Regions from separate parts of the Comamonas sp. C11 genome, predicted to be linked through region 1. Evidence: predicted binding sites of a transcription regulator. Region 1 holds the regulator's gene; each other region holds the start of a gene.

Region 1 (7,498 bases):
TGTGCGCTTTACAGGGCATAAGCATACGCGCTAGGCCTTTTCCGGTGCCCGCGCACGACAAGCGTTGCTCTACAGATGCACGCAGGGCCCAAGGCATGATGCCAGGCCAAGGAGCAATGACGACATGGAAGAAATCAGCTGGAACGACTTTATGAAGGTGGAGCTGCGCGTGGGCCGCGTGCTCCAGGCCGAGGTCTTTGCCGAGGCTCGCAAACCTGCCTACAAGCTGCTGGTGGACCTGGGCCCCGAGCTGGGCCAGCGCAAGTCCAGCGCACAGATCACCGAGCATTACCGGCCCGAGGACTTGATTGGCCGCCTGGTGGTGGCCGTGGTCAACTTTCCGAAGAAGCAGATTGGGCCTTTGATGAGCGAATGTCTTGTGACCGGTTTTCACGATGCCACGGGAGCCGTGGCCCTGTGCGTGCCCGACAGGGAGGTGCCGCTGGGCACACGCCTGCTGTGATCGGCATATTCAGAGGCAAAATGGCCACCAGCCATTCTCCTGCCTGCGGATACTGCTATGAATATCAGCTTCAACCCTCTGGTGCGCGTGCGCACCGTCACTGCCTTTGTCAACCTGAGCGCCGATGAGGCACATTGGCAGGCCGGCCTGACCCAGGCCAAGCAGCAATGCGATGCCGTGGCCGATGCCATCGAGGCCCGGGGCTATCAGGTGCAGTCCATCCGCATCGTGAGCAACCCGTTCGGCGAATACCTGAACGTCTGCGGCATAGACAGCGCCCTCGCCGGCCTGCAGCGCATTGCCGAAACGCTCAACACCATCAACACCGGCAAACGCCGCATCCGCTTTGCCGTGGGCGAAGCGCGCAATGCGCAGGAAGTGGCCCTGCTGCCGCAGCTGATTGCCGCCTACGGCGACCTGTGCAACGCCTGCGTGAACATCGATCTGGATGAACACGGCTTTCTGCAGACCGACTTGCTGGCCCACAGCGTGCAGGCGATTCAGCAAATCGCGCGCACCACGCCGCGCGGCGAAGGCAACTTCAACTTCACGGTCAACTTCAACTGCGCGCCCGGCATTCCCTATTTCCCGGCCAGCTACCACCGCGGCAAGCACCACGGCGCCCTGGTGCTGGGTCTGGAGACGCCAGACCTCATGGTGGCTGAACTGCAGCAGCTGCAGCAGCAGCGCCTGCAGCTCGATCACGCGGCGTGGTTCAGGCTCGCATTCGAGCGCCTGAGCCAGACCCTGAACGAGCATGCCACTGCCATCCAGCGCTGTGCCGACGGCGTGACGCTGGCCGAGGGCTGGCATATCGCGGGCATGGACACCTCGGCTGCGCCGTCCAAGTCCTGCGCCTCCATGGTCGATGTCTACCAACTGCTGGGCGTGCCCTGTTTCGGCGCCAGCGGCACGGTGGAAGCCTCGGCCCTGCTGACCCGCGTCTTCAAATCGGTCAGCGGCGTGACGCAGATCGGATTCAGCGGCCTGATGCTGGCCGTGACCGAGGACGAAGGCCTGGCCCAGGCCAGTCTGAATGACGAATTCGATATCCGCGCCCTGCTGACCTATAGCAGCGTCTGCGGCATCGGCCTCGATACCGTACCCGTGCCGGGCGACAGCAGCGCCGAGCAGATCGCTGCCGTCATGCGCGATACGGGCACCATGGCTTTTCGCCTCAACAAGCCGCTGACTGTGCGCCTGTTCCCCGTGCCGGGGCTCAAAGCGGGCGACAGAACGGCCTTCGAGAGTGCCGATCTGTGCAACTGCGCCGTACTGGCTCTGCCTTGAGCATCTAACAGGCGGGCTGCTGCGCCTGGCCGTCAAGCGCCGGCAGCTATTGCTTTTGATATTCCCCTACCCCGGTTCTGTTTGACCTGCCCCCATGGTGGCCGCCGGGGTGCCCCCGGTAAAATTGGCTCTTATGGCAAAAATTATCGTTCTGGCACTGGTGCTGCTTTTCTTTGGCTGCGGGCTGTACATGCATCTGCGCGGCAAGGTGCGCCACAAGGTGCTGCGCCAGCTGTTTGATCACTCCACGTTCACGGCGCCGTTCAACGTCTTCATGCTGATGTTCAGCAAGGTACCGCGCACGCCCTACCTGCCCACCAGCACCTTCCCCGAGCTGGCACCGCTGCAGGCCAACTGGCGTGAAATCCGCGAGGAAGCCGTCAATCTGCAAAAGAACATGCAGATCAAGGCCGCCGCCAACAACGACGACGCAGGCTTCAACTCCTTCTTCAAGACCGGCTGGAAGCGCTTCTACCTCAAATGGTACGGCGACGCCCACCCCTCGGCCATGGAGCTGTGCCCCAAGACCACGGCCCTGGTGAAGTCGATTCCCAGCGTCAAGGCTGCCATGTTTGCCGAGCTGCCGCCCGGCGCCAAGCTCAATCTGCACCGCGACCCCTATGCAGGCTCGCTGCGCTATCACCTGGCCGTGCTGGCCCCCAACGACGACCGCTGCATGATCGAGGTCGACGGCCAGCCCTATAGCTGGCGCGAAGGCGAAGGCGTGATCTTCGACGAGACCTTTATGCACTGGGCCGAGAACCGCAGCGAGGGCAACCGCATCGTGCTGTTCTGCGACGTGGAGCGTCCCATGACCAATGGCTTTGCCCAGTGGCTCAATCACTGGCTGGGCAAGAATGTGGTGGCCGCCGCCAGCTCGCCCAACAACGAAGGCGATCCGCGCGGCATGATCAGCAAGCTGTTCAAGATCTCGTTCTATGCGGGCAAGTACCGCCGCGCCTTCCGCAACTGGAATCCGACCTTCTACAAGATCCTCAAGTTCGGACTGATGATCGGCGTGCTGGTCTGGTTTATCTGGTGGCTGGTTTCTTGATAACCCCCTGAGGCGCTACGCGCCTTCCCCCTGGCCGGGCGCCCCCAAGGGGGACGGCGGCATCGCCGCAAGGGCGGCTCTTGCTCGCTGCCCCTGACTTGAGAAATGCCTTATCAAGGCTCCCGCCCTAAATGCAGAACAAGAAAGCCGCTGTGCGATGCATCAGCGGCTTTCTTGTTTCTGCGGTGCCCTACAGCGCCTTGCGCAGCGTGGTCGTCGGTATCTTGAGCTGCTCGCGGTATTTGGCGACGGTGCGGCGCGCGCACTCGATGCCCTGCTCCTTGAGCATATCGGCCAGCTTGGCGTCCGATAGCGGCTTCTTGGCATCTTCGGCATCGACGAACTGCTTGATCAGCGCACGCACGGCCGTGCTGGAGGCACTGCCGCCGGTTTCCGTGCCCAGGCCCGAGCCGAAGAAATACTTGAGCTCGAAGGTGCCCTGGGGCGTGGCCATGTACTTGGCCGTGGTCACGCGGCTGATGGTGGACTCGTGCAGGCCCAGGGTGTCGGCGATATCGCGCAGCACCAGCGGGCGCATGGCCAGCTCACCATGCACAAAGAAGTTCTTCTGCCGCTCCACGATGGCTTCGGAAACACGCAAGATGGTGTCGAAGCGCTGCTGGATGTTCTTGATGAACCAGCGCGCCTCCTGCAGCTGCTGCTGCAGCGCCGCATGGCCGTCGCTGTTCTTGTGGCGGCGCAGCACACCGGCATAGATGTCGTGCACGCGCAGACGCGGCATGACCTCGGGGTTGAGCTGCACGGAAAAGTCCATCCGGCCGGCGCCGGCCCGCACCGGACGCACGATGACATCGGGCACCACGATATGGCGTTCCACATCGACAAAGCGACGCCCCGGACGCGGCTCCAGTCTGGCAATCAATGCCATGGCCTCGCGCAGTTGCTCCTCGCGCGCGCCGCACAGGCTGGTGAGCTTGCGCAGATCGCGCCGCGCCAGCAGGTCCATGGGCTGCGCACAGATGGCCTGCGCCAGCAGCAGCCGGTTCATATGCGCCTCGGTCGTGCCCTCGTCCTCGGCGGTGCGGATCAGGTCGCGCAGCTGCAGCTGCAGGCACTCGGCCAGATCACGCGCGCCCACGCCCACGGGCTCCAGGCTTTGCAGCAGCTTCAGAGCAATGACAAAGTGCTGCTCCAGCTCCTCGCGCTCTTCCAGGTCGTCGCCGGCTAGGCTCTGCGCCAGCTCCTGCAGGGAATCCTCGAGATAGCCGTCGTCGTTGAGCGACTCGATGAGAAAGCGCAGTGCCGCCATGTCCGCCGCGCCCAGATGCAGGCTCAGCGCCTGACGATGGAGAAAGTCGGTCAGGCTCTGGTGCTCGCGCGCCAGATCGATGGCATCGGTTTCGTCATCGCCATCGCGGTTGCGTGTGGAGCTGCTGGCCGAGGGCGTATCCCACTCGCTGCTGGATTCGCCGCCCCATTCCCCGTCCTGGCCGTCCATGCCGTCGGCCTCCCAGTTCAGCGTTTCCGGGGTCTCGGCACTTGGCGTCTCCGCTATTGTTTCAGCAGCTGCTTGCGTTTGCTTCGCATCATTTTCAGCATGAATACTGTCTGAAGTGTTGTATTCACTTGCGCTAGCAGCTACATCTACAGGAGCATCTCCCGTAGATTCGGCCTCATCGCCAGCACGTTCCAGAAAAGGGTTGTCGACCAGCATCTGCTCGACTTCCTGCGCCAGCTCCAGAGTGGAGAGCTGCAGCAGCTGAATGGATTGCTGCAGCTGCGGCGTCAGCGACAAATGCTGCGAAACGCGTAGCGAGAGACCTGGCTTCATCGAGGCGCGGCTCCCAGACAATCATTGCAAACGCGCACAGTGCCATGGGTTGGCAGCCGGGTCTCCCCAGGGCAAACCCCGGCGCAGCCGGTCAGGGTCCCTTCCGGGGGCAGCGACCACACAAAGTGAAGGAGCGTGGGGGTCATCACATTCTGAAATGTTCGCCCAGATAGACGCGGCGCACATCGGCGTTCTCCACGATCTCCTCGGGCGTGCCTTCGGCCAGCACATGGCCGTCGCTGATGATGAAGGCGTGGTCGCAGATGCCCAGCGTCTCGCGCACATTGTGGTCGGTAATCAGCACGCCGATGCCGCGCTCCTTGAGGAAGCCGATGATGCGCTGGATCTCGATCACCGCAATCGGGTCGATGCCGGCAAACGGTTCGTCAAGCAGGATGAAGCGCGGTTGCGTGGCCAGGGCTCGGGCAATTTCCACGCGACGGCGCTCACCGCCGGACAGAGCCAGTGCCGGCGACTGGCGCAGATGCTCGACGCGCAGCTCCTGCAGCAAGCCGGTGAGGCGCTTTTCGATCTCGCCCTGCGTCAGCGTCTTGCCCTGCTCGTCCTTTTGCAGCTCCAGCACGGCGCGCACATTGTCTTCCACGCTGAGCTTGCGAAAGATGGAGGCTTCCTGGGGCAGATAGGACAGGCCCAGACGCGAGCGTTGGTGAATCGGCATGCCGCCCACCGGCTGGCCGTCGATGAAGATCTCGCCGCCGTCGCTGCGCACCAGGCCCACGATCATGTAGAACGATGTGGTCTTGCCCGCGCCGTTGGGGCCGAGCAGACCGACCACCTCGCCTTTTTGCACGGACAGGGACACATCCTTGACCACCTTGCGGCTGCCGTAGGACTTGGCCAGATGCTTGGCTTCCAGGCGGCTGTCGGACTCGCCGCTGCGGCTGCTGGAGAAAGTCGGCTCGCTCATTTCTTCTCGTCGGCTTTCTCGCCGCCCAGCGTCATGCTCTGGCGCAGCTGCGTGCCAGGTGTTGCAGGCTTGGGCTGGGCTCCCGGCGTGCCGTCCTTGGGCGCCATGATGGCGCGCACACGACCGCCCTGCCCCACGGAGGAGCTCGGCAGGCCGCCGCTGGTCTTCTGACCATCGACGGTATAGACGTCCGTGATGTTGTTGTAGACGATGATGGAGCCCGTGACCTGATCGCTGAGCTGACCGCCACGGTAGCGGCGCATCTCGCCACGGCGGATGAACTTGACGATATCGGCCTTGCCGTCGTACTCGATGACTTCGCCTTCGCCCTCGATGAACTCCTCGGGCTGACCGGCCACGGTATCGCGCTTCTGACGGAAGAATGCTCGCTTGCCGGCCTCGGCCTTGATCACCCCGTACTGATAGCCCTCGGCATCCTGCCGCACATCGAGTTGGGCGCCGCGCAGCACGATGGAGCCCTTGGTCATCACCACATTGCCGGTAAAGACACTGGTCTGCTGCAGCTCGTCATGACGCAACGCATCCGCCTCGATATTCATGGGCTTGGCGCTGTCGGCTTTTTCGGCATGGACAATGCCGGTCGCTGCTGCCAGGGCGCAGGCCAGCGCAAGAGGTATGAGTGTTTTTTTCATGGAAGGCACGTTTCTTGCATCCATTGTAGTCATTCCCTTTTTGCAACTTGCGTAAAAAACACCCACAAAAAAGCCCGCACGGCGGCGGGCTTGCTGGGCATCAAACGTCACTGGCGTCTGCTGCCTGATCTCAGGCCTTGCGGCTGGAGGCGATCAGCGCATTGACCACGCGCAGCACATTGTCCATATTGCCGGCCCTGGTGCCGTCCGTGTAGTAGCGGCCGGCCACACCCATGGCGGGCACGCCTTCCACGTCATACTCGTTTTGCAGCTGGGCGGCCTTGCGCGCCTGATTGGCCACGGTGAAGGAGTTGTAGACCTCCTTGAACTTGGCCAGATCCACGCCCTGCTTGCCGACCCAGTCAAAGATGGCGTCATCGGTCTTGAGCAGATTGCGATCCACGTGAATGGTACGGAACACCTTGGCGTGCAGCTGGGGCAGCAGGTTCATGCCCTCCAGAGCGTAGTAGAGCTTCTGCTGCGGCACGAAAGAGGCATTGAAAGCCACGGGCACGCGGCGAACCACCACATCGGCAGGCTGGCTCTTGGCCCAGGCTTCGAACTGGGGCTCGAAGACATTGCAATGCGGGCAGCTGTACCAGAAGAACTCGACCACCTCGACCTTGCCGGCCGGCGCGCTCACGCTGGCGGGCTTGCCGAGCTTGATGTAGTCCTTGCCTTCTTTGGGCGCAGCGCCCTGGGCCCAGCTGGAGGAGGCACCCAAAGTCAGGGCACCGGCAGCAGCTGCCGAGGCAGCCAGAGAGAATTCGCGACGTTTCATCTAAAAAAACTCCTGTATCAGGTCTGCAGTATCAGAGCCCAGCGGCCCCAAAAAGTTCAGCAAAGTCCTAAATCTCGCACCCGCTGTCTGGGACGCCTCGGGCCGCAGCCTGAGGGATCCGCAGAGAGAGGCTGCACAACGCCTCGCAGGGCCGATTATCGCGCTGCACGCACCAGGGTCGAGTCCACGCCCGCGCCATCAAGCTTGCCCTTGAGCTGCTCCGCGTCGTCACGCTTGCTGAACGGCCCCACGCGCACGCGGAAAACGGTGATGCCGTTCTGCTCACGCTCGCTGATGCGCGACTCCCAGCCCAGCATGGCCAGCTTGGCACGCTGCGCTTCCGCTTCGCTCTGGCCGCGGAAAGCACCGGCCTGCACAAAGTAGTTGAATGCAGAGTCCGAAGAGGATGCAGTCTGCGTGGCCGCCTTTTCCTTGTCTGCACGCGCCTTGTCTGCCTTGTCGGCGGCGGCGGAGCGTTCCTTGACCAGATCACCCAGCGGATCGCCCGATGCGGGCTTGGCCGTCTTGTCCGGCGTC
Region 2 (7,498 bases), 1.1 Mb from region 1:
GTTGCATCAATAAAAAAAGAAGTTCCAATAATTTGAATTATTAGCGATCCTCCCGATGTTGGCAATCTATGGCTAGTGTTCTTGATACATCGACATAACGGAAAACAGCACGGCATCGCCGTCGAAAGCGATGCGCACTTCGCGGGGATGGCTGCTGCTGGCGCGCATGGAGTCGGTGAACACATGGGCGGCCGGGTAGCCCAGCTGCAGTGCCTGGGTCACGTCATCGGCATTCGCTGACAGAAACAGCTGGGCTCCCAGCGGGCGCAGATAGCCGAAAGGGTCGCGCCCCTGGGTGAATACGCCGCGCTGTATGGAGTGCAGGCCGTGGGCCTTTGCCGAGCGGAAGACGCGCATGCCGCTGACGGGGTCGTTGCGCGAGAGCAGCACCACTTCCACATGCTGCTGTCCTTCCGTGTTGAAGGCCAGCAGCTTCTTGACCAGCGAGAAGGCCACGCCGGGTGCGGCAGGCACGTCCAGCCGCTCGCGCTGCAGGCGCAGATAGCTCGCCGGGTCGCTGTCCTCGAAGAGGCGGTTTTCCTCCTCGAAATCGAACAGGGCTCGCGAGGAGATGGCGACGACGAGCTTGTCGTTCAGGGTCATGGCCATGGCGGTACGGCTTCAATCGGATGTGCAGACAAGCTCTGATGATACGCAGGCCGCCGCGCCCTCACCAGTTGGCTTCGCGCTCGGGCGTGGCACTGATGTGGTGAATGGACAGATCGGCTCCGTCGAATTCCTGCTCCTGGCTCAGGCGCAGCCCCATGGTCTTCTTGAGCAGGCCGTAGACCAGCAGGCCACCGAGGGCCGCCCAGGCCACGCCCATCAGCGTGCCTATGAGCTGGGCCAGCGGATGCACGCCGCCAAGCCCGCCCAGTGCCTGCGTGCCGAAGATACCCGCCGCAATGCCACCCCAGGCGCCGCACAGACCGTGCAGCGGCCACACGCCCAGCACATCGTCGATCTTCCATTTGTTCTGCGTCAGCGTGAACATGAAGACAAAGATGGCGCCGGCGGCGGCCCCCACGACCAGCGCCCCCAGGGGGTGCATCAGATCCGAGCCCGCGCAGACGGCGACCAGGCCGGCCAGCGGGCCGTTGTGCACAAAACCCGGGTCGTTCTTGCCCACGGCCAGGGCTGCCAGCGTGCCGCCCACCATGGCCATCAGCGAGTTCACGGCGACCAGACCGGAGATCTTGTCCAGACTCTGGGCGCTCATCACATTGAAGCCGAACCAGCCCACGATCAGAATCCAGGCGCCCAGCGCCAGGAAGGGAATGCTGGAGGGGGGCGTGGCGGCAATCGCTCCGCCCTGGCGGTAGCGATTGCGGCGCGGGCCCAGCAGCAGCACGGCGCCCAGGGCGATCCAGCCGCCCACGGCATGGACCACCACGCTGCCGGCAAAGTCGTGGAATTCGGCGCCGGTCAGCGCCTTGATCCAGGCCTGCACGCCGAAATGCTGGTTCCAGGCAATGCCCTCGAAGAAGGGGTAGATCAGGCCCACGATCATGGCCGTGGCGATCAGCTGGGGCCAGAACTTGGCGCGCTCGGCGATGCCGCCCGAGATGATGGCGGGAATGGCGGCCGCGAAGGTCAGCAGAAAGAAGAACTTGACCAGGCCATAGCCGTTGAGTTCCGTCAGCTGCTCGGCACCCACGAAAAAGTGCGTGCCGTAGGCCACGCCATAGCCGAGAGCGAAATAGACCACGGTGGAGACCGAGAAGTCGACCAGGATCTTGACCAGGGCATTGACCTGGTTCTTGCGGCGCACGGTGCCCAGTTCCAGGAAGGCGAAACCGGCGTGCATGGCCAGGACCATGACGGCGCCCATCAGAATGAACAGGGCATCCGCGCCCTGTTTTAGTGCTTGCATGAAAACGCTCCAGCTGAAATTTGCTATTTATTGGTGCGAAATTGCGGAAAAAACCCGCAATGCACTAAAAGAAAGCAAGAATTGCGCCAAGCTGGAGTGGGTGCTTCCGCACCGTTGCCGGCGCGGCCGGCCTATTTGACGAACTGGTTGAGCTGGATGATGGGCATGAGCACGGCCAGCACGATGAGCATGACCACCAGTCCCATGACGACGATGAGCAGCGGCTCGAGGATCGTGGCCAGGTGCATGGCACGGCGCTGGACCTCGGTGGACAGCTGGGTGGCGGCACGCTGCAGCATCAGCGGCAGCTGGCCCGTCTGCTCGCCCAGCCGGGCGAACATGGCGACCAGGCCCGGAAAGCGCTTCTTCTGAGCCAGGGCCGAGGCCAGTGGCGCGCCTTCGCGCACCAGCACCAGCGCATCCATGGCATCGGCGCGCAGGGCGCGGTTGTTCAGCGTCTCGGCCGCGGCCTGCAAGGCCTTGAGAATGGGCACGCCCGCTCCGGCCAGCATGGCCAGCGTGCCGGCAAAGCGCGCCGCGTTATAGCTGCGCGAGAGCCGGCCTATGAGCGGCAGACGCAGCCACTGGGCATCGAAGCGCTCGCGGAATGCCTCGTTCCTGAGAGCCAGCCGAAAGCCCACGGCAGCCAGCAGCACCACGGCCAGCATGAACCAGCCGTAGTGGCGCACAAAGTCGCTGATGCCGAGCATGACCACGGTGAGAAACGGCAGCGCACGCTTGGTGCCGGCAAACACGCCGGCCACCTGCGGCACCACATAGCTGACCAGAAAGATCACGATGACGATGGCCACCAGCGTCACGATGGCCGGATACAGCGAGGCGCCGATGAGCTTGGACTGCAAGGCCTGGCGCGCCTCCAGGTCGTCGGCCAGGTTTTCCAGCACCGGACCCAGGCTGCCGCTGGATTCTCCGGCGCCGATCACGGCGCAGAAGATATCGGAAAACTCGCGTGGATGCTGTTCCAGCGCCCTGGCAAAGCTGGAGCCTGCATTGACCTCTGCCCGCAGCGCTGCAACCAGCTGATGCTGGCGTTCGTCCTCGGCTTCCTCGGACAGAGCGGCCAGTGCGCGTTCTATGGGCAGGCCGGAGCTGACCAGGCCCGAGAGCTGGCGGGTCCATACCGCGAGGCTGGTGGAGTTGAAGACCGGGCGCGTGAACCATCCGGAAGCGCCGGTGCGGCCCTGGCCCTTGCCTGCGGCGACGGGCTCGACCTGCAGCGGCACCAGGGCCTGGCTGCGCAGCTGGCTGCGCGCGGCACGGGCGTTGTCGGCTTCCAGGGTGCCCTTGCGGGTCTGGCCCTGGGCATCCAGGGCTTCAAAGGTAAAGGCGGGCATGCGCGAATCGATCTGACGGGTGAGGGGTTGGTGCAGATGGTAGCGACTAATGATGTCAGCACTTCGGCGTTGGGGAGAGCGAACCCGGCTTGACGCAGGTCATGGCTGCCGCGGGTGAGGTCGGCACAATGGTCTGCCGATTCAAGAATGCGAGGTTTTGATGCTCAAGGACAAGGTTGCATTGGTGACGGGGGCTGCATCCGGCATAGGCCGTTGTGTGGCGCTGACATGGGCCCGGGAAGGCGCGCGGGTGGTGCTGGCCGACCTCAACGAGGAGCAGGGCCAGGAGACCGCGGCCCTGGTGCGAGAGCTGGGTGCCGAGGCACAGTATCTGCGCGCCGACGCCGGCAGCCCGGCGGATCATGAAGCGCTGGTGGCCCTGACCATGCGCCACTTCGGCAGGCTGGACGTGGCCTGCAACAACGCCGGCATCGGCGGAGCCAGCGCGCCAACCGCCGACTATCCACTCGATGCCTGGGAGCAGGTGCTGCGCGTCAATCTCTCGGGTGTCTTCTATGCCTGCAAATACCAGATTGCCGCCATGCTGCAGGGCGGTGGTGGCTCCATCATCAATATGGCGTCCATCCTCGGTGCCGTGGGCTTTGCCAACTCTGCGGCCTATACGGCGGCCAAGCATGGCGTGCTGGGCCTGACCAAGGCGGCGGCACTCGAATATTCGGCCCGGGGCGTGCGAGTCAATGCCGTGGGGCCGGGCTTTATCCAGACCCCCATGATCAGCGGTCTGGAGCAGGACCCGGCCACGCATGCGGCGCTGGTGGCGGCCCACCCCATGGGACGCCTGGGCCAGCCTGAGGAGATTGCCGAACTGGTGGCCTGGCTGGCCAGTGACCGCGCGTCGTTTGTGACGGGTGCTTATTACCCGGTCGACGGCGGTTACCTGGCACGCTGAGTGGTTTGCAGCGGTTTGCTATAGGTTTTGATGGCCCTGCTCTTGACGGACGGTCGCTGCGGGCCAAAACCTTTAAACGACTGGCGCCATGGCTGCGGCTTGCATATCGCCGTCGATCTCGTCGGCGCGCACCGAGGCTGCACGCTGCAACAGCGGCGTGGCATAGGCCTCGAATTCGGGCCGTCTGGGCAAGCTGCCGTCCATCATGCTCCAACCGATATAGCTGGCCAGATACAGATCGGCGGCCGTGAAGTGGTCGCCGCAGACATAGCGTTTGCCGGCCACCGCATGCAGCAAGGTGTTCAGCACATCGTCAAAGCGGCCAAAGCCCGCGCTCATGGCCTGCTGATGCGTTTGCGATTTCAGCCAGCCTTCGTTGTGGGCGGTTGTGACGGCCTCCACCGGCCCGGCGACAAAGAACAGCCAGCGAAAGTAGCTGGCGCGCTCCGTGCTGCCCATCGCCGGGGCCAGTCGTTTCTCGGGGAAAAGCTCGGCCAGATAGGCAAGGACGGCTCCGGTCTCGGTGACCACGGCGTCGCCATGCTGCAGCGCCGGGACCTTGCCCATTGGGTTGATGGACAGGTACTCGGGCGACTTCATCTCGGGTCCGAATTCCAGGTCAACGGTTTCATAGTCGGCACCGCACTCCTCCAGCATCCAGCGCACCATGCGGGCGCGTGATCTGGGGTTGCTGAAAAAGCGCAGCTTGGGCTGGTGAGGTGTGGACATTGCGGTTCTCCTTGGCGGGCTGTTGTGACATGGCAAAAACGCCATGCAGCCAATGTAGGAGCGGGGGCTGACAGTTTCTGTCAGCAGCGCCGCTCAATCCAGCGTGTAGCCGGTTTCTTCCAGCCAGCGCTGTATCAGGGCCTGACGTCGCTGTGGATAGCGTTCGCCCAGATCTTCGAGCGCGTCCACGCGGTCGGCGCGAAAGTGACGAAAGGCCTGGCGCAACTCGCACCAGGCAGAGACCACGCGGCTGCGCTCGAAGTAGGCCATGGCAAACGGCCAGACCCGGCGCTGGCTCGGCACGCCATGCTGGTCCCGGTAGTGCAGCACGACCTTGTGTTCGGCGCGGATGGCGCGGCGCAGCGCGGCCTGCCAGGGCTCGGCCGGAGGGTCTGTCTGCATATTGGGAACCAGCAGGCCGCTGGTGTCGACGGCGATGCGCAGCTCCAGAGGCAGTGCCGAGCGTATGCGGTCCATGGCGGCGGTGGCGGCCTGGGCCAATTGCGGATCGGCTTGCAGGCTGGCCCAGCGCGCGCCCAGCAGCAGTGCCTCCAGCTCGTCGGCGTTGAACATCAGGGGCGGCAGCAGAAAGCCGGGCCGCATCTCGAAGCCTATGCCGGGGTCGCCCAGAATGTCCGCGCCCTGACTGCGCAAGGTGGCGATGTCGCGGTAAATGGTGCGCAGGCTCACGTCCAGCGCCTGGGCCAGTTGCGGCCCGGTCTGTGGCAGACGTGCACGGCGCAGGGCATCCAGCAGCTGCAACAGGCGGGCGGAACGACTCATGGCGTGGGCTTTCTTGGCTATCGACGGTTTGTGGAACTGCCGGAGTTCAGGACAGAGATGGGCTGCAAGGATCATCTCGATGGTGCCCCGCGCGGAGAGCGGATCACAGCGCGGAGTGGGCGCAGAGCAGCGGCCTGTGCGGGCAGTGGAGGCTGAGGGAAGTATGCAGGCCGCAGAAGAACCATTGGGAATTTACCCCGGGTCTGAAGATTTTGTAACACCTAAGATGGTTTGTTGAATGGCACGGTCGTGCTATTCCTCAAAACGACAACGGAGACAATTTCATGCCCATTCATCGAGTCGGGTACGCACGGTACCTCGCCCTTTCTTCAATTGCCGCCGCCGCAGCCTTGCTGGCAAGCTGCGGCGGCTCGGATTCACCTGTGAAGCCGCCAGAGAGCAAGTTCAGCGCCGAGATCCGGCGCACCACAATGGGTGTTCCACATATCAAGGCCAAGGACTGGGGCTCCCTGGGTTACGGCGTTGGGTATGCGCAGGCGCAGGACAATCTGTGCACCATCGCCGATTCGATGCTGACCTACCGCGGCGAGCGTTCCCGCCATTTCGGCGGCGAAGCCCTGGCGGTCTACAACAGCACCATTGCGCAGCCGCGCAACATCGACTCCGATTTCTATTTCCGGCAGGTGATTTCCGACGAAAACATCGTCGCCATGGAGGCCGCACAGCCCGAAAAGCTGATCAGGATGGTGGAGGGCTTCGCTGCCGGCTACAACCGCTATGTGAAGGAGGTGAAGTCGGGTCAGTCAAAGGCCAATGCCGCCTGTGGTTCACAAGACTGGGTACAGCCCATCACGGCCAACGATATATGGCGCCGTGCCTATGCAGCAGGGCTGGCTGGCGGATATGCCAATTTCGTGGCGGCGATCGCCAATGCCCAGCCGCCGGTGACCAAGACGGCGAGCGCCAAGTCGGCAAGCCTGCAATTGGCAGCCATGAAGGCGCCCGAACTGCAGGTCGGCGGTAAGGCCGGTATCGGCAGCAACGTGTACGGCTTCGGCACCACCGGCACGGCCGGAGACAGTCCACTGCTGTTCGGCAACCCGCACTGGTACTGGAAGGGGCCAGATCGTTTCTATCAGATGCAGCTCACCATCGACGGCGAGGTGGACGCGAGTGGCGCGGCCTTCCTGGGCCTGCCCATCGTGCAGATCGGCTTCAACAACAACGTGGCCTGGAGCCACACGGTGTCCACCGCACGGCGCTTCGGTTTCTTCGTGCTGGGCCTGGATCCAAAGGATCCTACGCGCTACATGATGGACGGCCAATCCGTGCCGATGACAGCCAAGGATGTCACCATCGGCGTGCGCAATGCCAATGGCGGTGTGGATCAGGTCACGCGCACAATGTACCAGTCCGAGCATGGCCCCATCGTCAATCTTGCAAGTCTCAATCCGGCCATGGGCTGGACCGCGCAGAGCGCTGTCGCCATCCGCGACATCAATGCCGGAAACTACCGCACGCTGCGCACATGGATGCGCTGGAACCAGGCCAAGTCGTTGGACGAGTTCACCCGGATCCAGCGTGAAGAAGCGGCGATTCCCTGGGTCAATACGGTCGCCGTGGGCAGGGACAGCAAGCAGGCCTGGTATGCCGATCTGGGCGCGGTGCCGAATGCACCGGATGCGCTGCTCAAAACCTGCACGACGCCGTTCAGTGCCGCCGCAGCTGTGGCGCTGCCGCGCGTGCCGGTCTTGAGCGGTGCGAGCGCGGCCTGCAAGTGGGTGACCGATACCGATTCGGTGCAGGCCGGGGCCATCGGCGTGAGCCGCATGCCGACGCTGATGCGTGACGATTACGTGGGCAATATGAACGACAGCTACTGGCTGA
Region 3 (7,498 bases), 1.1 Mb from region 1:
GCAGGCATGGCGGCTGGCGGCCTGGCCCCCGAGGACAGCAGCAGACGCCCATAGCTTTGCACCGATTGCTCGTCGCGCAGTACCGGCCCCAGCCAGCGACCGGCGCTGGCATCGCCACAGAGCAAAAAGGCATCGAGCCTGGGCTCATCGGTCTGCCGGCCTATCGCCATGGCGCGGCTGCATTGGCGACGCGCGTCGGCATAGCGCATGGCCTGCGGGCCATCGAGCCGCAGCAGGCTGTGCAGCCGCGCCAGCACCTCGGCGCCGGGCTGCGCATAGGCTGCGGCGCGGAACTGCACGCCGGTGCGGCCCTGATCCGCTTTCTCCAGCGGCACGGCGCGTCCAAACAGCACGCAGCTGGCAAAGTCGAACTCGGCCATCAGTTCGCTCAGGGCCTGCCGAACCGACTGCACCTGCTGGTCATCAAGCCAGGCCATGCCCAGACAGGTCCAGGGCAGCTCGGCCTTGAGCAGCCTGACGGCCACATGCTTGAGCTCGGGCTGCTTGGAGCGCGGGCAGCGCTCGGGGGTGGTCAAGGCGTTGACTCCGGCAAGCCGCTGTCCCTTGGAGCCCATGCCGCTCAGGTACATGCTGCCCCAGTGCATGGGCAGATAGAGCTGTGCGGGCTGCAAGCCCGGGTCCGCCTTGACGGGCAGCACGATGGCGCCATAGCGGTTGGAGACATGGACCAGATCGCCGTCCTGCAGCTGCTGCCTCTGCATGTCCTGGGGACTGGCCTGCAGTTGAGGTTCGCTGGCATGGGCGAACAGACGCCCCAACTGGCCAGTGCGCGTCATGCCATGCCATTGATCGCGCAGGCGGCCGGTGTTGAGACTGAACGGATGCCGTGCATCGCGCGGCACGGCCGGCGTCTGCCAGGGCTGTGCATCAAAGCGTGCACGCCCATCCTCGGTCGCAAACACCGCATCGCCATACAGACGCTGCCGGCCCTGGCTAGCGCCTTGGGGCATGGGCCATTGCTGGGGTCCCTCGACCTCGAGCATCGCCCAGCTCAGACCCGTGATATCCAGATCGCGCCCTCGTGTGGACTCGCGATGCTCGTTCCAGATGGCTTCTGCACCCGCGTCGGCATTCGCAGTGTCATAGGGAAACAAGCTTGGCAGCGAGGGCCGCAGATGCTGCTCCAGGCGCCGCGCCAGCTGCACGCCTATCTGCCAGTCATGGCGTGCCGCCCCCGGCGCGACCACGGCGGCGCGCACCCGCGAGATGCGCCGCTCGCTGTTCGTGACCGTGCCCAGCTTCTCGCCCCAGGTGGAGGCTGGCAGCAACCAGTCGGCATAGGCCGTGGTCTCGGTCGCTGCAAAGGCCTCCTGCACCACCACCAGCTCGGCGCGCTCCAGCGCCCTGCGCACCATGGCCTGTTCGGGCATGCTCTGCGCGGGGTTGGTGCAGGCAATCCACAAGGCCTTGATCTGGCCGTCGGCAGCGGCCTCGAACATCTCCAGCGCTGACTTTCCGGGCTTCTGCGGAATCGACTCCACACCCCATAGCCGTGCCACTTCTGCCCTGTGCCCTGCGTTCGAAAGATCACGATGCGCGCTCAGCAGATTGGACAGTCCGCCCACCTCGCGCCCGCCCATGGCATTGGGCTGGCCCGTCAGTGACAGGGGCCCGGCGCCAGGCCTGCCGATCTGGCCCGTCGCCAAATGCAGATTGATCAGCGCCGCATTATTGGCCGTGCCACTGCGGCTCTGGTTCAGACCCTGGCAGTAAAGGCTGAGCGTGGGACGACGCGCGTCCGCCGGCTCCTCGGCACCGCCCAGCGCCATCCAGCGCGCCGCCAGGTACAGGTCCGGCACGGGCAGGCCGCAGATGGCAGCGACCTTCTCGGGCGTGGCTTCGCGCACCAGTTCCTTGAGCTGTGCAAAGCCGCTGGTGTGCTGCGCGATGAAGGCGCTGTCCGTCCAGCCCTCCCACAGCATGATGTGCAGCAGACCGTGAAACAGCATCACATCGCTGCCCGGCTGCAGCGGCAGATAGAGATCGGCCAGCTCTGCCGTCTCGGTACGGCGCGGATCGGCCACGATGATCCTGAGTTGCGGATTGCGCGCCCTGGCCTCTTCCACACGCCTGAACAGAATGGGGTGCGCCCAGGCCATATTGCTGCCCGTGATGAACATGCAGCCGGCCAGGTCTATGTCCTCATAGCAGGCCGGCGGTGCATCGGCGCCCAGCGTGGCCTTGTAGCCGGCCACGGCGCTGCTCATGCACAGCCGCGAATTGGTGTCGAGATTGTTGGTGCCCAGCAAGCCTTTGACCAGCTTGTTGAAGACGTAGTAGTCCTCGGTCAGCAACTGGCCGCTGAGATAGAAACCCAGTGCATCGGGCCCATGGGCGGCGCGAATGCCGGCGATACGCGCCGCCAGTTCATCCAGGGCCTGATCCCAGCTCGCGGCCTGCGGCGCGGATGTCCGCTCCAGCCTGCGCATGGGCTGCAGCAGGCGGGCCTGCTGGGCATAGGCGGGCGCGGCCGTCAGATGCAGGGTGCTGCCCTTGGTGCACAGACGGCCCAAGTTGGCAGGATGCTCGGGATCGCCACGCACGCCGGTAATCTGCAGGCCATCGGACTCGATGACCACGCCGCAGCCGACACCGCAATAGGGGCAAGTGGACTTGGTTTCTTTCATGGCGTCACCGAAGAGAAGCTGCGGCGCCCATGGTCACCGCAACGCGGACCGCCGAAGGCGAGTCCGCAGCCGACACCGCAATAGGGACAGGTGGATCGAGTCTCATGCATGGCAGACTTTCAGTGAAATCATGCTGTAACGCTTTCTGAACAAGCGCATGCAGCTATTCATTTCATATCAACATAGACACTAGGCCGTGGCACAGCCGGATTTGCCCGCGCAATGCGCAGGACCGGCATGCGGGCGGGTCTGCTCCAGGGCGCGGTTGGCCAGCTCGTCGGCGCGCAGCTGCACCTCGCCGTCCTGCACACGCACGCTGAAATAGGGCGTGCAGCCCTCGTCGGGCGCAGCCGCCTCGCCGCTGCTCAGTGCAATCGTCCAGTTGTGCAGCGGGCAGGCCACGCTGCGACCGAACACAATGCCTTGCGAAAGCGGGCCGCCCTTGTGCGGGCAGCGATCCAGCAGCGCAAACACCTCGTCGTCGGCATTGCGGAACACGGCCACATCCAGCCCTTGTGCGCGCGCCACGCGGCGCGCTCCCAGCACGGGGATGTCGTCCATCGTGCAGATAGAAATCCATTCGCTCATTTGCATCTCCTAAGCTCCCCTGAGCCGCCTTGCGACTTCCCCCTCTCTCGCTTTGCGGGAGGGGAGCGACGGCCTCGCTACGGGGCGGCGGGGCCGCCCAGGCCCTTGCTCACCGTCCCTTGGCTATGCCGCGCCAGGTTCGTAAACTGCTGAAAAATTGAAAGAGGTTCTCGGTTTCAGGCAATAGCTGACACATCAGCGGGCAAAGCCTGGAATTGCCGCGTGTCCACGGCCGCCTTGTCGGTCTCGAACCAGGGATCGGGCTCGCCGTCCAGTGCAAACTGCAGCTGCTCCCACAGCGCCCTGCGGCCCTCGGCATCGTCGAGAATGCGTCGCTTGACATAGTCCAGACCCACGCGATTGATGTAGTGCACCGTGCGCTCCAGATACCAGCCTTCCAGCCGGTACAGCTGCATGAAGGCGCCCGTGTACTCCATCACCTCTTCGGCGGTCTTGAGCTTGGTGAAGAAATGCGCGACCTCGGTCTTGATGCCGCCGTTGCCGCCCACATACATCTCCCAGCCCGAGTCCACGCCGATGATTCCCACATCCTTGATGCCGGACTCCGCGCAGTTGCGCGGGCAGCCGCTGACCGCGAACTTCACCTTGTGCGGTGCGTACATGCGCCACATGGCGCGCTCCAGGTCCTTGCCCATCTGGGTGCTGTCCTGCGTGCCCATGCGGCACCATTCGCTGCCCACACAGGTCTTGACCGTGCGCAGCGCCTTGGCATAGGCATGGCCGCAGGGCATGCCGATATCGTTCCAGACGGCCTGCAGATCCTCCTTTTTTACGCCCAGCAAATCGATGCGCTGGCCGCCCGTGACCTTCACGGTGGGTATCTGGTACTTGTCCACCACATCGGCAATGCGGCGCAGCTCGGAGGCCGTGGTCTCGCCGCCCCACATGCGCGGAATCACGCTGTACGTTCCGTCCTTCTGGATATTGGCGTGGCTGCGTTCGTTGATGAAGCGGCTTTGCGGGTCGTCCCTGGCTTCCTTGGGCCAGGTGCTGATCAGGTAATAGTTGACGGCCGGGCGGCAGGAGGCACAGCCATTGGGCGTGCGCCACTCCATGAAGCGGAACACCGCATCGGTGCTCAGCAGCTTGTGATCGCGGATCGCATCGCGCACGGCCTGGTGCCCGTGGTCGGTGCAGCCGCACATGGCCTTGGTCTTGGGGGCCGCCGAGTAGTCGCCGCCGGCCGTGAACATGATGATCTGCTCCACCAGTCCCGTGCAGGAGCCACAGCTGGCACTGGCCTTGGTGTGCTTGCGCACATCGTCGAGCGTGAACAGGCCCTTGTCCTTGATGGCCTTGCAGATCGCGCCCTTGGTCACGCCGTTGCAGCCGCAGACCTCGTCGCCGTCGGCCATGGCCGCGGCCTTGCTCTGCCCCTGGTGGCCGGTATCGCCGAGATTGGATTCGCCGAACATCAGCTTGTCGCGGATATCAGCCACGCTGCGGCCCTCGCGCAGCAGCTTGAAGTACCAGCTGCCGTCCACCGTGTCGCCGTACAGACAGGCACCGACCAGCTTGTCGTCCTTGATGACCAGCTTTTTGTAGACCCCCGCGTAGGGGTCGCTCATGAGAATTTCCTCGGTATCGCCGCCGCCCTGGAAATCGCCTGCGGAAAACAGATCGATGCCCGTGACCTTGAGCTTGGTCGAGGTCAGGGAACCCAGATAGCGGCCGATGCCGAACTCGGCCAGATGGTTGGCCAGCACCTTGCCCTGCTCGAACAGGGGCGCCACCAGTCCGTAGGCAATGCCTCGGTGTGCCGCGCATTCGCCCACGGCATAGATGCGCGGATCGGTCACGGTCTGCAGCGTATCGCTGACCACGATGCCGCGACTCACAAGCAGATGCATGGACTCGGCCAGTTCGGTGCTGGGACGAATGCCCACGGCCATCACCACCAGTTCGGCGGGTATCTCGCTGCCGTCCTTGAAGCGCACGGCGCGCACGCGGCCGCTGCGTCCTGCGTCTTCGTCGCCCAGCAGTTCCTGCGTCTGCGCCTGCATGCGGAACTGCATGCCGCGCTCGGCCAGCGATTTCTGCAGCATGCGGCCCGCCTGATCGTCGAGCTGACGCTCCATCAGCCAGTCGCCGACATGCACCACGGTGACCTGCATGCCGCGCTTCATGAGGCCGTTGGCCGCTTCCAGTCCCAGCAGGCCACCGCCGATCACCACCGCATGCCTGAGTGTCTTGGCCGCTTCGATCATGGCCTCGGTGTCGGCAATGTCACGGTAGGCCAGCACACCCTCCAGGTCCTTGCCGGGGATGGGCAGGATGAAGGGCTTGGAGCCCGTCGCCATGATCAGCCGGTCGTACTCGGCGCTGGCGGTCTCGCCCAGGGCATTGACCGCATGTACCGTGCGCCGGGCCCGGTCCACGGCCGTCACGGTATAGCCGGCGTGCAGCAGGATATGGTGATCCTGGTACCAGGACCAGTCGTTGAGCACGATATCGCCGAGCGTCTGCTCGCCGGCGAGCACGGGCGACAGCAGAATGCGGTTGTAGTTGGGATGCGGCTCGGCGCCGAAGACCGTGATGTCGTACAGATCGGGAGCAATGGCCAGCAACTCTTCCAGCGCGCGCACGCCTGCCATTCCGTTACCAATCATGACCAGTTTGGATTTTTTCATCTGAGTCCCCGTGGGCTTGCGAAAAAGGCCTCCCGCGCAGAACCCCTGCGCTTGGCAGCAACACCTCCGAAGAAGCGCCTGTGTCCTGAGACGGCCCGGCAACAAAAAAAGACGTCTGCATGCTTCATGACTTGCATGAGCATGTAGACGTCTTTGTCTTTTGGGTTCTGATCCAGCCTTGCACCATCACCCTGTGGCCCACCTTGGCCACGACAGGGAACATGCAATTGCCATGCCAGCTCTGCCGTCTCGTGGAATGCAGCAGGCAAGAAAGAGATGCACCATCCTTGTGCCTGTGCGCCGCTTTGCTGTGCACCAAACAAACATGGCGCCCCAGGGCGCCATGCAACAGACATCGAGGCGAGGCTCAGGCCGCTTTTTCCACATGGCCCTGGCGCGTGTAGAGAAAGTCGATCACCGCCTTGCGGTAGCTTTGATACTGGGCATCCTCGGCCAGCTCCACCCGGCTGCGCGGGCGTGGCAGTGCCACATGCAGCGCCTCGCCAATCGTGGCAGCGGGACCGTTGGTCATCATCACGATCTTGTCGGACAGCAGCACGGCCTCGTCCACATCGTGCGTGACCATCACCACGGTGCTCTGGGTGCGTGCCACGATCTCCAGCAACTCGTCCTGCAGCTTGGCGCGCGTCAGGGCATCGAGGGCGCCGAAGGGCTCGTCCATGAGCAGCACCTGGGGCTCCATGGACAGGGCGCGGGCAATGCCCACGCGCTGCTTCATGCCGCCCGAGATTTCGCCGGGACGCTTTTGCGCCGCATGGCTGAGGCCCACCATGGCCAGCGCCGCATCGGTGCGCTGCGCCAGTTGTGCCTTGCTTTCGCGCTTGCCGAAGACACGCTCCACGGCCAGGTGCACATTGCCCCAGCAGCTCAGCCAGGGCAGCAGCGAGTGGTTCTGGAAGACCACCGCACGCTCGGGGCCGGGGCCCTTGATCTCCTTGTTGGCGCACAGCAATGCACCGCCCGTGGGAATGGTCAGGCCGGCAATCAGATTGAGCAGCGTCGACTTGCCGCAGCCCGAATGCCCGATGAGACTTACGAACTCGCCCTTGGCAATGTTCAGATTGATGTCGCGCAGCGCGGGAAACAGGCCCTTGGCGGTCTTGAAGGTCTGCTCCACCCCGTGGATCTCGATGTACTTGGTGCTGAGAGATGTATGCATGAGGTACTCCTTGCTATTTTTCGAGGCCACCGTGGCGCCGGCTTTGCCGGGCCACCGGTGGTGCCCCCTTGAGGGAGTGACGCGCCCGAGGGCGCGGCTCAGGGGTGGGTTAAGTCTTGACCTCTTCAAACGTAAAGGCCGAAGCCAGCTTGACCAGGGCCCACTCCAGCACCAGGCCCACGATGCCGATCACGAAGATGGCGATGATGATGTTCTTGACGTTGAGGTTGTTCCACTCGTCCCAGACCCAGAAACCTATGCCCACGCCGCCCGTCAGCATCTCGGCGGCAACGATCACCAGCCAGGCCGTGCCCACGGCCAGGCGCACGCCGGTCAACATATAGGGCAGCACGGCAGGAAACAGAATGGTGGTGGCGATCTTCCACTCCGACAGATTGAGCACGCGCGCCACATTCATATAGTCCTGGGGC
Region 4 (7,498 bases), 1.1 Mb from region 1:
GGTCTTGTTCTGCAGGCTGGCGTCGATCCAGCGGCCGGCCTCGAGAATCGCCATCATCACGGCGCGGCAAGTGTTGGGATTCTTCTGTGCGAACTCGCCCGTGGTGCCCAGCACTTTCTCGGGGTGATCCTTCCAGATATCCTGCGTGGTATTGGCCGTAATGCCTATGCCGTCCATGATGGCGCGGTGATTCCAGGGCTCGCCCACGCAGAAGCCATCCATATTGCCCACGCGCATATTGGCCACCATCTGGGGCGGTGGCACGGTGATCAGCTTGGCCTCGGACAAAGGGTTGATGCCCGCAGCCGCCAGCCAGTAATGCATCCACATGGCATGGGTGCCTGTGGGGAAAGTGCCGGCAAACGTGTATTCGCGTTTTTCCCTGGCCATCACCTTGGCCAGGCTGGCTCCGTCCACCGCGCCCTTGTCGGCCAGGGCCTTGGAGAGCGTTATCGCCTGGCCGTTGTTGTTCAGGCTCATGAGCACGGCCATGTCCTTCCTGGGGCCGCCCACACCCAGATGCAGGCCGTAGACCAGGCCATAGAGCACATGGGCGAAGTCCAGCTCGCCGTTGACCAGCTTGTCGCGCACGCCGGCCCAGCTTGCCTCCTTGCTGGGGACGATCTTCACGCCGTATTTCTGATCGAAGCCCAGCACCGAGGCCATGACCACGCTGGCGCAATCGGTCAGCGGGATGAACCCGATCCTGACCTCCTTCTTCTCCGGCGCGTCGGAGCCTGCGGCCCAGGCGCCATGGTGGCCCAGCGTGCCATAGAGGGCAGCAGCACCGGCCACGCGCAGAAACTCACGCCGGCCACCGGCAGATACGGGCTCGGGCGCAGGAACAGTAGACGAAGGAAGGCGCTGGCTCATGAGAAAACTCCATCAAGAATCGTGGTGAAGGCGATCCGGAAAACAAAAAGGCGCCCTTCCCTCCTCGGGTGTGAGGAGAAAAGGACGCCGTTGTCCCAGGTCACTCGTAATAACGCTTTAAGCGCGACCGCCTTTGGTCTGCTTGACATCAACAGTCATGCACAAACCATGCCAGGCCTTGATCAGAGGCGGAGCAGGCTTTGCGCCTCCGGTTTTGGCCCATATTTGGTGCAGCACAACAAACACAGCGCAGCCAAGGCTATGAATTGGTGCTGCCCGGCAGCAGGTCCACCGTGGCCAGAATCGCCTCGGCCACATCCAGCATGCGCCGGTTCTGGTTCATGGCCGTCTGCCGGATCAGTTTGTAGGCATCGCCCTCGCTGAGCTGGCGGTAGTTCATGAGCACGCCCTTGGCCCGCTCTATGGTCTTGCGCTCCTTGAGCGTGGCGCGTGCCTTGTCGATTTCGGTCTGCATGTCCTGCAGCCGCATGGATTGCTCCTGCACCAGCAAGACAATGCTTTTCTCGAGCTGCAACCCATATGCGCCCTCAGCAGGAAAGGAGGCGGCTGACTGCGTGGCCCCCAGAAAGGCTGCAGCCGCTTCGGCGCGAGTCCCCGGCTGCGGCTGCATCTCCAGCAGCGCCAGTTGCTGGCAGAGCGCGGCGCCGGCCTGCTCCAGCTTGCGCAGACATTGGGCCTGCAGTTCCTCGGCCAGGAATGCCTCAATCTGGTGCATGGCGTCGAGCCGGCTGGAACAGGCTTCGAACCACGGCGAGCTCAGGCTGCGGTCCAGCGGCAGGCCGTCACCGGCCGTGCAGCCCATTCGACGCAGCCGCTCGATCACCGTCATATCGGGGCAGGCCCCGCATTGCTGCTGCCAGCGCTCCATCCCCGAGGGGCTGGCGAAGTCTGCAAACACCTGAAAGCAACGCTCCTGCGACTCGATCAGATGCAGCCAATGGCGCTGACGCTCCGTCCTGCCTACCCCTGCGGTAAACGCCGCAACCCCCGTGGCACGCTCCTGGCCCGCCAGCTCCTTGCCCTGCATGAAATGAAACAGCGCCACCAGCAATTTCGCGATATCGGGATCGCAAGCACTGTCCGCCGCCTCGAACACCACGGTCAGGCAGGCCGCAATCATGCGGATCAACGCCTGAGTGCAGTCCTCGGCACTGAGCTGCAGCGCATCGCGCCGGCGGCGCAGCAGCGGCAGGGCTTCAAAGCCTTGCAGCGCATTGGCGATCGCATTGAACAGGCGAGCGCCATGCGCACCCGGCGCCCGCGCGCCCAGCTCTTCAAGCGCGAGGCAGACCCGCTCCATGACCCGGTCCACATGCAGGCCATGGTCGAGCAGGCTCTGCTGCGCCTGTGCTCCGCCGCTGACCAGAAAGATATTCGAGAGACCGCGCTCTTTTTGCAGCGCATGGACGAGCTCGGACACGCTCGCCACCAGGCTGCTGGCGCGGCTGATCTGCTCCAGCTCGGCAATCTCGCTTTGCCTTGCAGCCACCAGATAGTGCAGAGGCGTTTTCATGGGGTAGTGCTTGTCGTCATGTTGATGCCATGGACGATCAGCACGATTCATGCCATCTCAGGCAAGGCGACGCTGCCGCTTCTCCCAGAGCCGGTCCACCATGGCGCCCGCACCGATTCCCACGACATAGGCCAGCAGATCCAGGGGATCGAAGCCGTTGCCCAGCACCAGATAGGCCAGCTTGTTGGCACGCAGGGCCTGCATCCAGGGGGCCTGATAGAGCTGCAGGAACTCGATGGCAAAGGCGATGACCAGTGACCAGGCCATGAGCCTGCCGCGCGTGATGGCCGGCCGCAGCCAGGCCACGCACAGCAGCAGCACCCAGGCCCAGAGCGCATCGCCCGGATAGTTGCCCAGCACGACGGGAAAGGGCACGTAGCCCCGGCGCGAGGCCAGCCCGATGGCGATGACCGCCGCAATGAACAGGGTCAACACCATCCGTGAGCGACGAAAGGGTCCGGCAGCGGCCAGATGAATCAACAAGCTGCGTCCCCTTTAGTCGATATGCGCGCCGGAGTCCTTGACCACCTGCTTCCAGTACGCCAGCTCGGCCGGCAGCATGTCCTTGAAGCTTTGCGGCGTGGACTCCACGCGCTCGGCGCCCAGAGTCTTGAGGCGTTCGGCCATCTCGGGCCTGGCCAGCACGGTCTTCACGGCCTGATAAAGCTTGTCCACCACCGGCTGCGGCGTACCGGCCGGTGCGAACAAGCCGTACCAGCTGGTCACGGCCAGGCCCTTGCCCAGCACGGGGATCTCGGGTGCCAGCGAGGTCGGCCTGTCGGACGCCACGCCCAGCACGCGCAGCTTGCCGCTGCTGACAAAAGGCATCACGCCCGGAAAGCTGCCAAAGGTCACCGGCAACTGGCCGGCCACCACATCGGTGGCGGCGGCCGATGCCCCCTTGTAAGGCACATGCAGCAGGCTCACGTTCTTCTGTTTTTTCAGCATCTCGCCCAGCAGATGGTTGAGCGTGCCGTTGCCGGCAGAGGCGTATTCCACCTTGCCCGGATGCGCCTTGGCATAGGCCACCAGCTCGTCCAGATTTTTGGCCGGAAAGTTCGGGTTCACCACCAGCAGATAAGGCGCGACGGCCAGCTGCATTACGGGGGTGAAATCCTTGATGGGATCGAACGGCACCCTGGAATAAAGCGCCGGATTGATGGTGTAGGCGCTTTGCGCCGTCACCAGAAAGGTGTAGCCGTCGGCCGCGCTGCGCGCCACCTGGCCCGTGCCCAGATTGCCGTTGGCACCGGCGCGGTTTTCCACGATGACGGGCTGGCCCAGCGAATTCTCCAGCCCCTGCGCCACGGCTCGCGCAATCACATCGTTGGCACCGCCCGGTGCCTGGGGCACGACAAAGGTAATCGGCTTGGCAGGCCAGTTGCCGCCCTGCGCCAATGCTTGCGTCAGAGGAGCCGCCACCACGGCAGCCACCGCCGCAAGCAGCAGCGAGCGGCGTTGGTTTCCGGAGATAAAAACAGCGTTTCGCGCCATCTCGGTGCGCGCAGCTTCTTCAAACTTCATGGCAATCATTTCCTGTGGTGGTGGACATGGATGCTGCCAGCCCTCCATGCTGGCCTGTCGTCCCATGCAACAGGCCATTCTTGCATCGCTGACCGGAGGGCCTGAACAGCGCTCACTGTTCAGCCATCGCGTTTGGCAGGGGCAGCCTCCTGCAAATGCATTGACTCCAAGCCTGGCTGCGGCGGCACGGCATCTTCACAACAGCACCAGACCCGGCGGCAGGCTGTCGCCCAGGCTGCGCTTCTGGTCCTCGGCCTCCATCTGCACCACCTGCTCGACCATGGTCATCCAGCGCTCGGGCGCACTGCTGCTGCGCATCTTCTCCAGCACCTGCGCTCTGATGGCATCGGGCAGGTCACGCGCGCGGTCGCCCGTCATGCGGGCCATCTGCACAGCGGCAAACATTGCGGTTTCGTTCCTGCGCCAGTCCTGGGCCAGCGTGGCGTTCACAAACTCCAGAGCCGCCTCGGGCGGCATCACCAGATGGGCGTTGGCGGCCAGCGATTGGCGTGCCGCCAGGCGGCCTATGGCCCACCAGGTCTGCACGGTTTCATCCTCGCGCCTGAGGCGCTGCAGCATCCACTGCCCCATTTCCTGGCGGTACTGCCAGGGCACGGCCTCCATGGCCGCGAACAGGCGCAGCATGTCGTCATAGCTGCCATGGCTGGATTTGCCGCGCGTGTTCTGCTGCACGGCCTTGTGCATATGGCCGGCCACGTCTTCGAGCAGCTCCATCTGCCGGGTCTCGTTCAGACCCGCCGCCACGCGACGCCAGAACACCCACCACTCCGTCCAGTTGGCGGCCTCTTTGGCATGACCCAGGCCCTGGCCATACAAGGACCAGACCTGGTCTATGCGCCAGCCATCGAGTTCTGCACCCACGCCGGGGCGCAGACACCAGCCTGCGAGATTGAACCAGACGCGCTCATGGTCGGCCGTGCGGCGGCGGCGCCTGGAACGGGCCAGCAGCGCATCGAACAAGGCACGCAGCAGGTCCAGCTCCCAGCCCTCGCGCGGGCCGAGGACTCTCTCGAGCGACTGGCGCAGCTGGCGCACTTCCCGGGCCGTCACCTCCTGCGCCTGCGTGCCGAAGATGCGATCCACCAGGGCCACGGCTTCGGGCAGCCTGGCCATCAAAGAATTTGAAGATTTCCGGTCCTCAGCGCTTTGCGCATCTACGTTGTCAGCTATTGATTCGGAAGCTGCAGCACCACGCACGGCAAAAGACAGCAACCAGGACCGGCCTGCATCCGGCACGGCCACGCAGCGCACTTCCAGCGTGCCGACCTCGCTCATGCAGGCTTGCAGCTGCACCTCGACCTGGGCCGCAGCCCGACCTTCGGGCGCGGGCAGCACCGTGACCAAGGGCGGCAGCTCTACCCAGCCCTCACCGCTCAAAGGTGCAATCTGGCCGGGCTGCGCAGGCACATGGCTCTGGCTGTTGGCCAGCAAACTGAAGCGCACGGCCTGGCCCAGCTTGAGCGCAAAGCGCCGGCCAGAGAGCACCATGCGCACGCCCTCTTCCGTGCCACGCGGCAGCAGGCACAGGCCTTGCGGAGCCTCGCCTCTCTTGCCCGGCAGCAGCAACCAGTAGCTGCGTGCCGAACCGCCGCCAATGCGCGGCACCATGGTTTTGATCGCTGCTGATGCCTGCCCAGCCCGTGCTTCGGGCGGGTTGGGTGCGGCAACCTGAGTCGCCGCCAGCTCTGCCTGATGGCGGGCCAGTCCATAGGCCGCCGCACCGCGCGCCACGGCCCAGTCCGGGTGCGGGTTGTGCAGCACGCGCACCGGCCTGCCGCGCCAGCGGCCCAGCAATTCCGTCAGACGCTGCACCATGGCATGGGCGTGGAACACGCCGCCGTTGAGCAACACGGTATCGGGCAGCCCCCCGCTTGCATGCTGGGCGAGAAATTGCGCCAGATGACGACTGATGGCCGCATCGGCCGGATAGGGCAGACCAAAGCCGCGCAGCGCGCCCTGCCGCCTGGCGGGCATATCGCTGATCTGCACGACCGGCAAAAAGCCGTCGACCACCGACTGCCGCACCTGCTCGCGGGTCAACGTGACGCTTTGAGTCGCCGCCAGCAGCTTGCTGCCGCCCCCGAGCAAGGTGATGCCGATCTGCTCTGGCGCGTTCTGCGCCAGCAACTGCTCCTTGGCCATGCGGCAGCGCTGCACCAGTTGGGCAAAGCGCTGGACGGACAGCCTCTGGCCCTGGTCTCCCGCTTTGCCCGCAAACGCAGTCTCAAGCTGATGGGCCAGCGCCAGATCCATGTTGTCGCCGCCCAGCATCAGGTGTTCGCCGACAGCCGTGCGCGTCAGCGTGGGCAGGCCGCCGTCGGCCGATGCATCCACGCGGATCAGCGTCAGATCGGTAGTTCCCCCGCCCACATCCACCACCAGCACCAGCCGGCTGTCCGCCAGTTGCGCGGCCAGCTCATCACCCTGCAGCACCAGCCAGTCGTGAAACGCGGCCTTGGGCTCCTCCAGCAGTTGCACGCGCGGCAGACCTGCCATCTGCGCGGCCTCCAGCGTCAACGCACGTGCACCCTCGTCAAATGAAGCGGGCACCGTCAGCACCACGCTTTGCTGGTGCAGTGGCGCTTCGGGATGGGCTTTGTCCCATGCTGCTTTCACATGGGCCAGATAGGAGCTGGATGCCGCCAGCGGCGATACCTTGGTCACGTCCTCGCCTGTCCCCCAGGGCAGGATGGCAGCCGTGCGATCCACGCCGGTGTGCGAGAGCCAGCTTTTGGCACTGGCCACCAGCCGCCCCGGCACGGCAGCCCCCAGATCTCGCGCCCAGCGGCCTATGACGGCAGGCGCAGCTTCATCCGCGCCCTGCGGTGGCCAGGGCTGCTGCCAGGCCTCGCCCAGCTCGCCCTTTGCTGCCTGGTAACGTACCGAAGGCAGCAGAGGCTGGGCCACGACCTCGCCTGCCGTGCTGCGCTGCGGAATATCGAGCAGCGCGATATCACCCGTCGCACCGTCCAGCGCAACGCTTGCCACGACTGTGTGGCTGGTGCCCAGGTCTATGCCGACGGCGTGGGTGGGGCGAGATGGATGCATGGGCTGAGACGAAGACGCGTAAAACTCTGTCGCCGATCGTAACAAGAGCCGGATGCCCGAACCGCCTGCCGGGATGAGCTGCAGCCGCAACGACAACTGTCCAAAGCAGTGCACATTGGCTGGCACGGGATTTGCCTTGTAACAAGCGCGCAGGTTCGCGCAAGTTTCATAGCAAAGATCGAAGGCTAGTCGCTACATGCCAGTCAAAACAACAACTGTGTCTCGTGTCCTCCTCGCTGCTCTGGCCACCGCCGGAGCTTCCGCCGCTTTGGCACAAAGCAGCGTTCAGATCTACGGCCGTCTCAATACCTCGGTCGAACATCAGAAGGTCGGAGGCAGCAGCCTGACCGGGCTCTTCAACAACAACTCGCGCTTTGGCTTTGTGGGCAGCGAAGACCTGGGCGGTGGCCTCAAGGCCGGCTTCCAGCTCGAATCCGGCTTCGAATCCGATACCGGCGCCGGTACCGGCAGCAACGGCGCCCTGGCCTTTCAGCGTCA

Evidence for each region. The regulator sigma-54, encoded in region 1, starts transcription at its own class of promoters, with help from an activator protein. The targets are predictions, from matches to a motif close to TGGCANGNAANCTGCTTT.
Region 2: NOX35_RS03840 (ammonium transporter) is a predicted target of sigma-54. The motif match lies at 1,945-1,962, and genes of this name have one in related genera.
Region 3: nirB (nitrite reductase large subunit NirB) is a predicted target of sigma-54. The motif match lies at 6,108-6,125, and genes of this name have one in related genera.
Region 4: NOX35_RS03475 (CmpA/NrtA family ABC transporter substrate-binding protein) is a predicted target of sigma-54. The motif match lies at 1,030-1,047, and genes of this name have one in related genera.

Annotation. Positions count from the first base shown of each region.
Region 1 is NZ_CP101743.1:5,467,096-5,474,593, forward strand. Features, by position in the region: gene NOX35_RS25250 (tRNA-binding protein) at 125-463, shown strand; gene NOX35_RS25255 (DUF711 family protein) at 521-1,753, shown strand; gene NOX35_RS25260 (aspartyl/asparaginyl beta-hydroxylase domain-containing protein) at 1,887-2,807, shown strand; gene NOX35_RS25265 (RNA polymerase factor sigma-54) at 2,998-4,599, opposite strand; gene lptB (LPS export ABC transporter ATP-binding protein) at 4,745-5,527, opposite strand; gene lptA (lipopolysaccharide transport periplasmic protein LptA) at 5,524-6,180, opposite strand; gene NOX35_RS25280 (thiol:disulfide interchange protein DsbA/DsbL) at 6,311-6,961, opposite strand; gene NOX35_RS25285 (SPOR domain-containing protein) at 7,117-7,498, opposite strand, start outside.
Region 2 is NZ_CP101743.1:850,046-857,543, forward strand. Features, by position in the region: partial or broken gene NOX35_RS03835 (5'-nucleotidase) at 100-609, opposite strand; gene NOX35_RS03840 (ammonium transporter) at 671-1,873, opposite strand; gene gspF (type II secretion system inner membrane protein GspF) at 2,005-3,228, opposite strand; gene NOX35_RS03850 (SDR family NAD(P)-dependent oxidoreductase) at 3,389-4,138, shown strand; gene NOX35_RS03855 (glutathione S-transferase family protein) at 4,211-4,867, opposite strand; gene NOX35_RS03860 (YafY family protein) at 4,961-5,650, opposite strand; gene NOX35_RS03865 (penicillin acylase family protein) at 5,935-7,498, shown strand, end outside.
Region 3 is NZ_CP101743.1:773,818-781,315, reverse strand. Features, by position in the region: gene NOX35_RS03500 (nitrate reductase) at 1-2,648, opposite strand, end outside; gene NOX35_RS28745 (hypothetical protein) at 2,645-2,758, opposite strand; gene nirD (nitrite reductase small subunit NirD) at 2,838-3,236, opposite strand; gene nirB (nitrite reductase large subunit NirB) at 3,413-5,887, opposite strand; gene NOX35_RS03485 (ABC transporter ATP-binding protein) at 6,255-7,067, opposite strand; gene ntrB (nitrate ABC transporter permease) at 7,177-7,498, opposite strand, start outside.
Region 4 is NZ_CP101743.1:765,224-772,721, reverse strand. Features, by position in the region: gene NOX35_RS03475 (CmpA/NrtA family ABC transporter substrate-binding protein) at 1-873, opposite strand, end outside; gene NOX35_RS03470 (nitrate regulatory protein) at 1,133-2,458, opposite strand; gene NOX35_RS03465 (DUF2809 domain-containing protein) at 2,465-2,890, opposite strand; gene NOX35_RS03460 (tripartite tricarboxylate transporter substrate binding protein) at 2,903-3,931, opposite strand; gene NOX35_RS03455 (Hsp70 family protein) at 4,127-7,000, opposite strand; gene NOX35_RS03450 (porin) at 7,197-7,498, shown strand, end outside.